Regions from separate parts of the Photobacterium toruni genome, predicted to be linked through region 1. Evidence: predicted binding sites of a transcription regulator. Region 1 holds the regulator's gene; each other region holds the start of a gene.
The links. Region 1 encodes PurR, which represses purine synthesis genes. Its sites were predicted from a motif close to TNANGNAAACGTTTNCNTNA; they were not measured.
Positions count from the first base shown of each region.

Region 2: a site for PurR is predicted at 2,836-2,855, ahead of OC457_RS10585 (NCS2 family permease). Genes of this name have one in related genera too.
Region 3: a site for PurR is predicted at 2,794-2,813, ahead of purE (5-(carboxyamino)imidazole ribonucleotide mutase). Genes of this name have one in related genera too.

Region 1 is NZ_AP024854.1:1,297,714-1,302,575, reverse strand. Features, by position in the region: gene OC457_RS06200 (hypothetical protein) at 1-91, shown strand, start outside; gene OC457_RS06195 (trypsin-like serine protease) at 354-1,373, shown strand; gene OC457_RS06190 (hypothetical protein) at 1,430-1,828, opposite strand; gene purR (HTH-type transcriptional repressor PurR) at 2,543-3,547, shown strand; gene OC457_RS06180 (TfoX/Sxy family DNA transformation protein) at 3,918-4,505, shown strand; one part of gene OC457_RS06175 (IS630 family transposase) at 4,660-4,862, opposite strand, start outside.
Region 2 is NZ_AP024854.1:2,227,988-2,232,849, reverse strand. Features, by position in the region: gene dinB (DNA polymerase IV) at 1-280, shown strand, start outside; gene OC457_RS10590 (aminoacyl-histidine dipeptidase) at 372-1,832, opposite strand; gene OC457_RS10585 (NCS2 family permease) at 2,906-4,195, shown strand; gene gpt (xanthine phosphoribosyltransferase) at 4,263-4,721, shown strand.
Region 3 is NZ_AP024854.1:2,954,984-2,959,845, reverse strand. Features, by position in the region: gene dprA (DNA-processing protein DprA) at 1-19, shown strand, start outside; gene OC457_RS13875 (DUF494 family protein) at 22-495, shown strand; gene OC457_RS13870 (DNA topoisomerase family protein) at 498-1,058, shown strand; gene OC457_RS13865 (5-(carboxyamino)imidazole ribonucleotide synthase) at 1,122-2,240, opposite strand; gene purE (5-(carboxyamino)imidazole ribonucleotide mutase) at 2,240-2,728, opposite strand; gene tsaC (L-threonylcarbamoyladenylate synthase type 1 TsaC) at 2,923-3,480, shown strand; gene hemF (oxygen-dependent coproporphyrinogen oxidase) at 3,484-4,404, shown strand; gene aroE (shikimate dehydrogenase) at 4,484-4,862, shown strand, end outside.

The DNA.
Region 1 (4,862 bases):
TGATGTTATTAATGCCATGAAAAAAGTAGATTCAAAAACAACTGATTTACTTAAACAACTTGATCAACTTGTAATGCAATTCAGAAAATAGTCTTTAACTTTAATTAGCTAAATAAAAAGAGAATAACATTTTAGTTTGTTATTCTCTTTTTATTATTATAGTTAAAACCACTCTATATATGTTTATTTAAAAACAACAAATATATACCAATCATTAAATTTTTAGCACAATTAAGTAATAACGATATTCCACTATTAAAATTGATAATTATTCTTATTACAGATATTATTGACACTTAACTTAAAATAACAATTTATCCTATTGTCGCACTTAAAACTTCAAAGGTAATGTTATGATATTTTTCAATAAATATACTTATTCAATTATTTTACTCTTTTTTTCATCTGTTGCTTATGGCGAATCACCACCAATAGAGCAGCCACAACACCCCTATGCTGCTGATATTCATAGTATAAATATTAATACGCTAAAAACAACAACCTGCCAAGGTTCATTAATCAGTCCCAGTTGGATCCTGACCCATTTAAAATGCGTTAATGGGAAAAATACCGAAACAACAGCACATTTTATGTCAAATAATGGTTTTATTTCTATTCACCCTGTTGAACGTGTATTTAAATTTAAACAGAAAAAATTAGCATTATTATTCTTATCAACTCCTGTTAATAATATTCAACCAATCAAACTTTTACGTTACCCTCTTTTACCTGAACATGGCAAGTTTACAGCAACAATTATTCAATCTTACCATCAAGGTGAAAAAGATTTTATTAACGGTATCAATAATAAAAAATTATCACACCTAACTAAATTACCCTTTGTAAAACAATCTAAAGGTGGCGGTTGGATAATCGAAACACACATGCTAGGTGATGTGCAAATTGGTTTTACTCTTAACAAAAATAAGGCAATACAAACATCGTATCTAGCTAAAACTATTGACCGAGTAATTAATGATAATTCAGGTGAATCAGTGGAATGGGTAGATCGTCAAACACTGATTGATACTATCAATTGTGAGAAAGATGGCACTTGTATTGAGCTACCTGAATGTCCTGATGGTGTTCAAGATTGTGGCGACCCTTGTGATTGGGCTATTGATTGCACTCCACCAGCAGTCGTTACCCCAGAATGTCCTGACGGTGTTCAAGATTGTGGCGACCCTTGTGATTGGGCTATTGATTGCACTCCACCAGCAGTCGTTACCCCAGAATGCCCTGACGGTGTTCAAGATTGTGGTCTAGATCCTTGTGTTGTTACAGATAATTGCTTACCTCTAGCGATACAACAACATTATCATCTTCATGTGGCGTCAATATTTACTACAAAAACAATACAGCAAATAAGTTAATAGCCTATTTAAAGCATAAAAAAAGAGTTGCACATGATAATGCGCAACTCTTTTTATTACGATAATTTAATCGCTTTATTTTGACTAAGCAATTTCATTCCATTTACGATCTTGGCAAACCATACCACTATTGCAACAATAGCAATCGCACCGCCAACAAAAGGTAATATGCTCAATATCTTCGCTAGAAGATCACTATGTACCCAATATTCAGCACCAGCAATCATTCCTGTGGTTGTTGCTGCAGAAACGCCTAACACTACAAAGAAGGTTAAAAACAAAAAGAAGCTACGAATAATAGTGTAGTAATGGCTATAGGCAACTTCATCAGCGCCTTTATCAAGTTTATAACCAGCATAAATAATGGCGATAATTCCTGACAATAATAAAGTAAACGGGGTTAGAAAGCTGGCAATATAAGCAAACCAAATACCCTTTTTATGTTCTTCCGTCATCATATTGTTCCGAATAAATAAGCAATGTAATAAACTAATTATCACAGGTATTTACTTGAGTTCAAGTTTCGCTCTAAATTACGATGATCGGGATCAACTTCTCAAATATTACCGTCGCTAGAGTCTGCTATAACACCCTAAACCGACACTTCCCGTCATTAATAACAACCAAAATAAATTTAATCATTGCGCTTAATGGTACCCACTGAGTGTAATTACCGCTTCTGTTCTGGCATTTCAACCATAAGATACTAACCAAAGACAGCCTTAAATAGTTAATCAAGTGTATAATTGAGACGTTTCTGTTCATAACTATCCTTACCTACTATCATAGTATTAAAGTGCAGCATATTTTTAAATGTCGGTTGTAAATTCCATTAAATTTGCTGAAAATTACGATTTTTTGTTGATAGTTGTCAAATAATTTACTCCCAGACAATTGAAACGTTGCACTACGCGTAACACTCAGTAAAATGTGAACGCAAGCGATTACACTTGAAAAACATGTAATAATTATAAAAGCCGCGAATAAATGCGGCTTTTGGTGTTAATACTATTTAAGTATGCAATAGACACATTATCGGTGCCAAATTGAATAATTAACGAGAAACTTTACCTAAAAACATTGAATTATATTCATCTCAGTAATTACTCAATTTGGTACCTCACGATTAGCTAGAAACATCTCTAGCACCCATTATTAGAAGAATAAATATGGCAACCATTAAAGATGTTGCACGTATGGCTGGTGTTTCAACGACAACAGTTTCACACGTGATCAATAAAACACGCTTTGTCGCAGAAGCAACACAGAAGAAAGTACTGGCAGCCGTTGAAGATCTCAATTATGCACCAAGTGCTGTTGCTCGCAGTCTAAAATGTAATACCACTCGCACCATTGGTATGTTGGTAACTAAATCAACTAACCCTTTCTTTGCTGAAGTTGTGCATGGTGTTGAAGAGTATTGTTACCGTGAAGGCTACACGCTAATTTTATGTAATACGGAAGGTAACCTTTCTAAGCAATATGATTACTTACGCATGCTTGCGGAAAAGCGTGTTGATGGCTTATTAGTAATGTGTTCCGATCTTGATCAGAAATTATTGGATCTGCTTGAGCGTCAAAAAGACCTGCCAATGGTGATAATGGACTGGGGTCCAGAAAGCCCGCATACCGATAAAATTCAGGATAATGCTGAACAAGGTGGCTACATTGCGACTAAATACTTTATCGAGCATGGTCATAGCCGTATTGGGTGTTTGTCTGGCCATACAGATAAATCTACTTGTCGTGAACGCTTAAAGGGCTTTAATAAAGCCATGGCAGAAGCTAACTTAACCGTTAATGAAGACTGGATCCTTGAAGGTGACTTTGAGTGTGACTCTGCGGTGAAAGCAGCTGAAAAATATATTGCTATGGCAGAGCGTCCAACGGCTATTTTCTGCTTCAATGACATCATGGCAATGGCACTAATTAGTACCTTTGAACAAGCAGGATTACGCGTTCCTGGTGATATTTCTATTATTGGTTACGACAATATTGATCTTGCCCCTTACTTCGCGCCACCACTAACGACTATTCATCAGCCGAAACGTCGTTTAGGTAAAACAGCCATTAAAATCTTAATGGAGCGAATGAAGAACAAAGATCATGAACGTCAAATTTTTGAAATGGCGCCTGCAATTGTAGAGCGCAAGTCGGTAAAAGATTTACGCTAATACGACAACCTACTTATCAAGCCAATATTTATATTGGCTTTTTTTCTAACACCTCAATTCAACTCTCAGCGCTTTCAAAATTGTCATCGCCGTAAAAACATGAACAATATCACAGATTCACCAGTCACTATTAATATTCAAAGTCATCTTGTTAAAATATCGAATATAATGAACCCCGTAAATACATATAATAGTAAGCAAAAGACTTACAAGATATAAATAATACTTCACTATTGATAATATTATTTATAAAGTAATACATGGATGATTTAAAGTAGAAATTTTATCTCGTAAATAACTTTAATAATACAAAGTTAATTTACAGCTACTTTAATGTTAGGTGACACTCATTTATTCACCGAGTAGAAGTATGGACAAACCAATATTAAAAAATTCATTACAGCTATTAGATCATTTAGGGGATATTAAATCGCGATCCATGTTTGGCGGTTTTGGTATTTTCGCTGGTGAGACAATGTTCGCACTAGTCGTTAATAATAAACTCCATCTCAGAGCAAATGCAAAAAATGAAGAGGAATTTAAACAAGCGGGTTTGAAACCCTATATATATGAAAAGCGCGGTTTTCCCGTCATAACAAAACATTATGCTATTCTTGATGAATGGTGGGAACAACCTGAAAAAATCAAAGAACAAGCAAACTATTCTCTTAAGGCAGCACAAGCTGACAAAAAAGCAAAAGAATGTTGCACTCCTGATAGAATAAAAGATTTACCAAACCTACGCCTTTCAAATGAAAGGATGCTTAAAAAAGTAGGTATTAAAACGATTGAACAACTCCATAATATTGGTGCACTCGACGCTTATAAAGCATTACAAAAAATACAAGAGGCATCTTTAAGTTTGGAATTACTATGGGCATTGGAAGGCGCTATACATGGCCAACATTGGTCAGTAATACCAGAAAGCAGACGCAATGAACTGCTAGCTAAACTATAATAAATATATTCGTCAACTGGCTAAGTGACGCTTAAGAATAAAGAGGCCCTGTGCCTCTTTAATTTATTCCGCATATACATTTACAAACCGATTTAGCTATTCCTATCAAGCTTAGTATTTAGCTACAATTGAATAGTAATACCAATCTGGAAAATTAACTGGTCAGGTTGATCCAATCTCTTGAACACATTCTAGTGATGCGTGAAGCCGATTCATTAAACTGATTCCATGCAAGGCAGACCTTATCGAGAATGTCGTTATAATCAGAAAAATTTTGATTAGCGAGATAGTGTTGTCGTAACCAACTCCAAACTTGTTCTATTGGGTTAAGTTCTGGGGAATATGGTGGAAGTTTGA
Region 2 (4,862 bases), 930 kb from region 1:
GTGTTGGCAGGTTATTGAGCACTTACATTTAGAGCTGGAACAACGATTGAAAAAAGTACGTCCACAACTGAATATTGCTAAGCAAGGAATAAAATTAAAATTTGCTGATTTTCAGCAAACGACAGTAGAGCATAGTTGCCCGCAATTAGATAAACAGCAATTTATTCCATTGTTAACAGAAGCATTGACGCGCCAACAAGGGCGAGAAATTCGTCTTATTGGATTAAGTGTAGGTTTAGAGCAAGGATTAAAAGCACAACAGTTATCATTTAGTTTTTGACTATTCATGATCTAAAATGAAAAGAGTGCAATATTATAAAAAAACGGGCTCAAGGCCCGTTTTTAATCAGTAGCTTAATTCATTATTCGTGTTATTTTTTAACAGGAATATTTTTAAGAATCGCTAGCATTTGATCCCAGAACATTTGTACGGTATCAATTTTTACTTTTTCATCAGGAGAGTGAGGGAATTTAATTGTTGGACCAAAAGATAACATATCCATTTCTGGGTACGGTTCTTTAAATAAACCACACTCAAGACCTGCGTGGATCACCATAATATTTGGCTTGTTACCGTACATCTGCTGGTAGGTATCACGGAAAACTTGCATGATCTCAGAATCAGCATCGGGTTTCCAACCAGGGTATGCGCCAGATGCTTCACATTGTGCGCCAGTAAGGGCTGCCAATGATTGCAACATACCTTCAACGTAGCTACGACCTGAGTCGATCAATGAACGAATTAGGCATAAGATTGTTACGGTGTTAGCTTCAGTCGTGATCACACCCATGTTTAATGATGTTTCTACAACACCCTCAATATCATCGCTCATGCGAATAACACCGTTAGGGCAAACATTTAACGTATGCATTAAACGTGTTTGGTCGGCTAACATCATAATATCGCTAGGCAGAGCACATGTTTCGGTAAATAGAGTAATGTCAGTTTCAACATGACCTAACTCTGCACGAACGATTTGTAGGTATTCAGCAAATAATGTATTAAGTTTATCAATGTTTGCAGCAGGTAAGGTTGCAATTACCGTTGCTTCACGTGGTAAGGCATTACGTAAGCTACCACCGGTGAAATTATTGATACGTAGATCAAGCTCATTAGCATGACCCACTAAGAAACGCGCCATTAATTTATTAGCGTTACCACGACCTGTATGAATATCACAGCCTGAGTGGCCGCCTTTTAGGCCTTTAACAATTAATTTTACCGCTTGATGTTCAGCCGGAACCGCTTCACGTTGAATATCAACAGTCAACGCAACATCAACACCGCCTGCACAACCCATGTAAACTTCGCCTTCTTGCTCAGAGTCAGTATTCAATAGAATATCACCCTCAAGCCAGCCTGCTTCCAAGCCAAAAGCGCCTGTCATGCCTGTTTCTTCATCGATAGTTAATAGTACTTCTAATGGGCCATGTTCAATATCTTTTGCCGCTAGAATAGCGAGACAGGTTGCCATGCCCATACCATTATCAGCACCTAGTGTTGTTCCAGTTGCTGTTACCCACTCGCCATCAATAAATGGCAGAATTGGATCTTGAATAAAGTCGTGTACGGTGTCTTCATTTTTTTGTGGCACCATATCAATGTGTGCTTGAAGTACAACGCCTTTACGGTTTTCCATGCCTGCAGTTGCTGGTTTTTTGATAATAACGTTACCAGTATTATCACGACGAACATCCAACCCTTCAGCTTGTGCGAACGACACAATATACTGTGCTAGTTGCTCTTCATATTTAGAAGGGTGAGGAATTGAACAAATCTGATCAAAGAAATGCCAAACAGCTTTTGGTGATAGTTGAGTAATTTCAGACACGGTAGCCTTCCTTTTTATATACGAGATTGGGCTAGTGTCATTTTGTAGGGTTTTAGCCGTAAAATGACAAATAGATAACGAATATTTTCATCGCTTTGGTTTTAGCATATCACTCTGTCTTTAGGGGTGATAGGGCAAATAATAAAATCTTATAGCACTGATTTCTGCGATGATTACCTTATTGGTAGCCTCATATCGTATCATTTTGATGATCATGCATCATATGTGATTAAATATGCTTTAAGTACATAAAAGTGGCTGGTCTAAATATAATCAAATAATAATGTAATAAATTTACAGTAATAGCCATATCTCAAGTAATAAAGGTAAAAAGTGTGATCTGGTTAAAAAAAACATTGTAAATTTATTTCATTTTGGCTATAGTTTGATCAAGCCATCTTAGTTGGCACAATAATTAACACGACACGTTCAGGATGAACCCGAGATATCGCCTCCAAGGAACCGAGAATAAGTGAGCCATGAGGGCAACCCACTGACATTATGTTGGTGTACTTATGATAAAGGTGATTTACATGAAAATATTTTCTTCAATGACACATTTTTGGAATAATCGTACGGTATATACAAGTAATTTTCATTACCCAACACCTTACCGTTACTAATTTGATTTTATTGTTTTGTTATTTTTAACGAGACAAGTGTAATTTTTTACCCCCTTAATTAAGAATATCTCGATAATGCTATCCTGTTATCCGCAACATTCTGCCGCCACTTCGATTTGAAGTGGCGTTTTTTTTAGCTGCTTTTATCTTCTATTCACTTTTTTATTGTTGTTATCGGTCTTTATTAACTCTTCTTGAGTCCTTTAAAAAGTAAACGCTCAAAAAACAGCCATTAATGAATTGTTAATAACATAATGATTATTAAGACTAATATCATTTTTTTAAAATAGTATCTGCAGGGTTAGTTATTGTTTTACGCTTTTCAACGATAAAATCTGGAAATTGAGGGATCGCATGATTATAATCAGCGCCGAAACGGATTGCGCAATCGTTTTCTATTTGTTGACGTTGTTTGTTACTTTATTGTATTTCTCTAAGGAACCGAGAAGCATGCTAGAAAAGTTGTTTAAACTCACTGAACATGGCACCACCGTACGTACTGAAATTATGGCTGGTGTAACCACCTTCCTGACAATGGCTTATATTATTTTTGTAAATCCCACTATGTTAGCCAGTACAGGAATGGATCAAGGTGCAGTATTTGTTGCAACGTGTTTAGCGGCAATGATTGGCTGTTTTGTGATGGGTTTTTATGCTAATTACCCAGTAGCACAAGCCCCTGGTATGGGACTTAACGCCTTTTTTACCTATACCGTTGTATTAGGTATGGGACATACTTGGCAAGTGGCGTTAGCAGCTGTTTTCTTATCGGGCTTATGCTTTATTGCATTGAGTGTTATGCGAGTTCGTGAGTGGATCATCAACGCAATTCCTCATTCATTACGTATCGGTATTTCTGCGGGTATTGGTCTGTTTTTAGCGTTTATTGCATTGCAAACATCAGGCATTGTCGTTGCAAGCCCGGCAACATTAGTAACGGCAGGTGATTTAACAAGCTTTCCTGCAATAATGGCAGCTTTGGGCTTTTTCTTAACGATATCTTTAGTTCAACGTGGTTTTAAAGCTGCGGTACTCATTGCGATTTTAATTGTAACAACTATCAGTATTATCGTTGGTGAAGTGGATTATAACGGCATTATTTCTATGCCACCAAGCATTGCGCCAACCTTTATGCAGCTTGATTTTTCAGGCGCGATGGAAGTCGGCTTAATTTCAATTGTGTTTGCCTTTTTGTTTGTCGATTTGTTTGATACCGCGGGTACATTGGTCGGTGTTGCGACCAAAGCAAACTTAATTGGTGAAGATGGTAAATTACCACGTTTAAACCGAGCACTATTAGCTGACAGTACTGCCACTTCGATTGGTGCACTATTGGGAACGTCAAATACGACATCTTTTGTTGAGAGTGTGTCGGGTGTCGCAGTTGGCGGTCGTACAGGCCTAACAGCAGTGACTGTTGGCGTGTTATTCTTATTAGCATTATTTTTTGCACCGTTAGCTGGAATGGTTCCTGCATATGCGACGGCTGGTGCGCTATTTTATGTTGCTATTTTGATGATGTCAGGCTTGGTATCGATTGATTGGCGAGATTTAACAGAAGCGGCTCCTGTGGTGGTTGTATGTTTGCTAATGCCTCTTACTTATTCGATTGCAGAAGGTATTGGTCTTGGTTTTATTACATTTGCAGTTGTAAAAGCATTGAGTGGCAAGGGGCGTGAAGTAAACATCAGTGTATGGGTTATTTCAGCGTTATTTCTTGCAAAGATTATTTTCTTATAAGCGTGATGTATTTACGTTTACATAAATTTATGCGGTTTCAAATCGCTGTTTCAGAGGTTGTTTTACTATGAGTAATAAATTCGTCATCACTTGGGATAACATGCAAATGTACACACGCCAGCTAGCAGAAAAGTTGCTACCAGCAGAGCAGTGGACAGGTATTATTGCAGTTAGCCGTGGCGGTTTAGTGCCTGCGGCTATTTTGGCGCGTGAATTAGGCATTCGTCACGTTGATACTGTTTGTATCGCAAGCTACGATCATGATCATCAACGTGACATGAAAGTGATCAAGCAAGCTGAAGGTGATGGTGAAGGCTTTATCGTAGTTGACGACTTGGTTGATACTGGCGGTACTGCTGAAAAGATTCGTGAAATGTACCCACGAGCTAAATTTGTAACGGTATGTGCGAAGCCTGCTGGCCAACATTTAGTGGATGATTTTGTTGTTAGCATTCCACAAGATACTTGGATTGAACAGCCTTGGGATATGGCAGTGACTTTCGTTGATCCTATTGCTAAAAAGTAATTAATTTATTTAAATGCCGGTTTATTAATACAATACTATTGTGGCGATGATCGTGCTTGAAAACTAAGTTTTAGTGAAGACGTCACGTTGTTGGCGTCTTTTTTTTTGGTTTTTAATTATTGATGACGGTTTAGGTATATT
Region 3 (4,862 bases), 1.4 Mb from region 1:
CAGAACGAGGAGGGGCTAGTTATGATGGATATCCTTATGTATCTATTTGAAACCTATATTCAAAGTGAAGCTGAATTGTTAGTCGATCAAGACGAACTCTCTGAAGAGCTTTTACGAGCAGGTTTTCATAAAGATGATATTTATAAGTCATTAGAGTGGCTTGAAAAACTGGCAGCTTTACAAGAAACAGAACACACACCATATGTTAACCATAGCGCAATAACATCAATGCGCATCTATACCAACAATGAAATGTTGCGGATGGACACAGCTTGTCGTGGTTTTTTGCTTTATCTTGAGCAAATTGACGTTCTCAATGCTGATACTCGAGAAATGGTGATTGATCGCGTAATGGAACTCGATACTCAAGAATTTATATTAGATGATCTAAAGTGGATTATTTTAATGGTGTTATTTAATGCTCCCGGTAATGAAGCCGCTTATGATCAGGTCGAAGAATTATTATATGGCGCTGAAGATGGGGGGTTACATTAATAATGACGACTGATCGTACGCCACTATTTTCAGCCCATGAACAAGCGTTACAACAGCAATCATGCCCGCAATGCGGGGCTGATTTAGTGATGCGTTTTGGTAAGCATGGTCCATTTCTAGGTTGTGAACATTATCCTAAGTGCGATTATATTCAACCGCTTAAGCAAAATGATGGTCATATTGTTAAACAACTAGATATGCCCTGTCCTGAATGTGCGCAACCATTAGTATTACGCCAAGGTCGTTATGGAATGTTTATCGGGTGCTCTGCATACCCGGACTGTCATTACCTCGCATCACCAGAAAAAAAACCACAACAAACTGATATTGATTGTCCTGAGTGTCATCAAGGGCACTTAGTTGAGCGTAAGTCACGCTATGGCAAATTGTTTTATGCGTGTGATAAATACCCACAATGCCGCTTTGCTGTTAACAATAAGCCGATTGTTGGCGTTTGTCAGTTGTGTGGTTTTGGATTATTGATAGAAAAGAAATTAGCGAGCGGTATTAAATTACAATGTGCTGATCGCCAGTGTAATGCTTATCAGAATGCTGAAAAGTAGTGGTTACATTAAACAATATCCAATAAGCCTGCATGACGATGCAGGCTTATTTATCATTGCTATTTAGCGAGGTAAGGTCGGAAAATCTTGTGCTGGTAATAACTGTCCTAACAACATTAATTGATATTGCAGTTGTTCGGGCGTCGCTGCGCAAATATTGATATGCCCCATTTTACGTCCCGCTTGTTTTTCTTTGCCGTACCAATGCACATGACAATGTTCTAACGCCAATACTGTTTGAGGCACGCTATCTTGTCCTAAAATATTGAGCATTGCGCTTGAACGAATAAGCTCAGTACCACCTAATGGTAAGTTGCATACTGCACGAAGATGGTTCTCAAATTGGCATGTCTCTGCGCCTTGTTGAGTCCAATGACCTGAATTATGAACGCGAGGTGCAATTTCATTGACCAATAGTTCACCATTAACCTCAAAAAACTCTAAAGCTAACACACCAATATAATTGAGTTGTTCAGCAACTGCGGCAAACATTAGCTGTGCTTGTCGTTGCTGTGTGGGGTCGCCAACAATGACGGTAGAAAGGCTGAGTACGCCATTAGTGTGTACATTTTCACTGAGGGCATAGGTTTTAACCTCACCGATAGCATTACGAACACCAATTAGAGACACTTCGCGATCAAAATCTATCCATTTTTCAGCCACAATCGCTTGATTATCACTTGCCGCAATACACAGCGCCATTTCGCGCCATACTGATTCAATTTGATCGTGAGTTTTTAAGCGCCATTGACCTTTGCCATCATAACCACCTAAAGCACTTTTTAGCACCATAGGTAGGCCTAGGGTCGTGATCGCGGTATCGAGATCTGCACGAGTATTAATAATGTAATAGGGCGCATTGGCAACATTGGCATGATCTAATAACACTTTTTCGATACGACGATCGCCACCGGCCTTTATTGCATCTGAATGAGGCTTAAATTTACCGCTCGCAACGCAGAGCGATAAAATATCGGTAGGTATATGTTCAAATTCAGCGGTGATCACATCGGCAGCAGCAATGGCTTCAATCAGCGAGAGTGATTGGTGTTGTTGAGTCAGTGGGTGTACAACATTACTATTAACAACATCATAGGCGATGACGTTAATATTCAATGGTGCACCAGCTAATGCCATCATTCGTGCTAGTTGCCCCGCACCCAGAACTAAGACTTGATTCATTATGCATCCTCTGCAGGATTAGGATTATCAAGTACGGTATCTGTTTGTTGTTGGCGGAATGCTTCTACTGCCGCTAAAACTTCAGGGTTATGCGTTGCAATGATTTGAGCGGCTAATAAACCAGCATTGGCGGCACCTGCTTCACCAATTGCGAGCGTACCAACGGCAATTCCTTTTGGCATTTGCACTATTGATAATAGTGAGTCCATACCTTTTAAAGCGCGAGATTGCACGGGTACACCGAGTACTGGCAAACTGGTAAATGCAGCAGTCATGCCAGGTAAATGCGCCGCCCCGCCCGCACCTGCAATAATGACACTAATACCACGACTACGTGCTGTTTCAGCATAATCAGCCAACAGATGAGGAGTACGGTGGGCTGAAACCACTTTAGTTTCATAAGCAACATTAAAACGCGTTAACATTTCTGCGGCATGTTGCATGGTTGGCCAATCAGATTTAGATCCCATGATAATTCCAACTTTCATTCCAATCTCCTATAGGTAATGAACAACTAAAGTGCAAGTTGCGTCATTATACGGTGATTTAGTGCAAAGGGAAACGTTTGCGTTGGTAAAGTTACGCTATGATTAACCTTCAATGGTGTTGTTAGGCGTGTGTCGGTATGATGATTACCATAACTAAAAATAAAATATCAGCAGAATAAAAAGTAGAGGAATTTGTGACAAATATTACACAAGTGGTTACAGCCCTAAAGCAAGGTCAAGTCATTGCTTATCCAACAGAAGCTGTATTTGGCGTTGGTTGTGATCCTGATAATCAACAGGCAGTTAATAAACTACTGGCATTAAAACAACGTCCAGTAGAGAAAGGTTTGATCTTAATTGCCGCTGATTATGAGCAGTTATTGCCATATATCGACGATAGCCAATTAACCGAGCATCAGAAGCAAGCGGTGTTAGCTTCATGGCCGGGGCCTGTTACTTGGGTTATGCCAACCAAAGCTAATGTGCCTGCTTTTTTAACGGGTCAATTTTCTACCATTGCCGTTCGTGTTACTGCCCATCCATTAGTTCAACAACTTTGTCGTCAGTTTGGTAAGCCGATAACCTCAACCAGTGCTAATTTAACTGGGCTAGAACCGGGTCGTACCGTAGCTGATGTAGAACAACAACTGGGGAATAAATTGGCTGCGATATTAAATGGTGAGACGGGAGGACGTAATAATCCTTCTGAAATTCGTGATGCCCAAACAGGTAATATTTTCCGTCAGGGGTAATGAATGATTGATCGTAACCAGATAGCTCTCAATAAGACTGCCGTAAAAACTTTTTTGCTTCATCTTCAAGATACTATTTGTCAGGCTTTGGCACAACAAGATGACGGTGCTGAGTTTGAGCAAGATCAATGGCAACGTGAGCAAGGTGGCGGTGGTCGTAGCCGAGTATTGCGTAATGGTACAGTGTTTGAGCAAGCAGGAGTTAACTTTTCTCATGTGTATGGTGATGAGATGCCGGCTTCTGCAACAGCTCACCGTCCAGAGCTTGCGGGACGACGTTTTGAGGCGATGGGGGTGTCGTTAGTGATCCACCCTAATAACCCTTATGTACCGACATCTCATGCTAATGTACGGTTTTTTATCGCAGAAAAAGACGGTGAAGCGCCTGTGTGGTGGTTCGGTGGTGGATTTGATTTAACCCCTTTTTATCCATTTGATGATGATTGCCGCCATTGGCACGATACAGCAAAAGCGATCTGTGCACCGTTTGGTGATGATATTTATACACAGCATAAAGCATGGTGTGATAAGTACTTTTTTCTTCCTCATCGTGATGAAACTCGAGGTATTGGTGGGTTGTTTTTTGATGATCTTAACCAATGGGGCTTTGATAAATGCTTTGCTTACACTCAAGCGGTCGGTAATGGTTTTATTGATGCCTATATACCGATAGTGGCTCAGCGACATCAATTACCCTATGGCGAGCGCGAACGTGAATTTCAGCTGTATCGTCGTGGACGCTATGTTGAATTTAACTTAGTTTATGATCGCGGCACGTTATTTGGCTTGCAAAGCGGGGGGCGTACTGAATCTATTTTAATGTCGATGCCACCTTTAGCGCGCTGGGAATATTGTTATCAACCACAACCAGATTCTGCAGAAGCACGTTTGAGTCGTGATTATCTCTATCCTCGTGAATGGTAAATCACAGCAGCAATGTTTGGCAGTTGTTTCATCCAGTGGTAGGGTCGATATATCGGCCCTTTTATTTGAGTAATGGACTATGGATAAATATATCGTGGTGGGTAATCCCATCAACCACAGCAAATCCCCTTTCATTCATACCCTTTTTGCGCGCCAAACTTGCCAGAATATGGAATACCTTAGCCAATTAGTAGCCCTTGATGGTTTCGTTGCGGCAATGGACACTTTTTTTAGCGGTGGTGGTAAAGGTTGCAATATTACGGTGCCATTTAAAGAGCAAGCCTTTGAGTATGCAACTCAACTGACGCAACGAGCTCAATTAGCGGGGGCAGTAAATACGCTAAAATGCCTCGATGATGGTGGTATATTAGGTGATAACACCGATGGCGAAGGCTTGGTGCAAGATTTATTGCAGCAACATGTCTCCCTTAAAAATAAGCGTATTTTATTAATTGGTG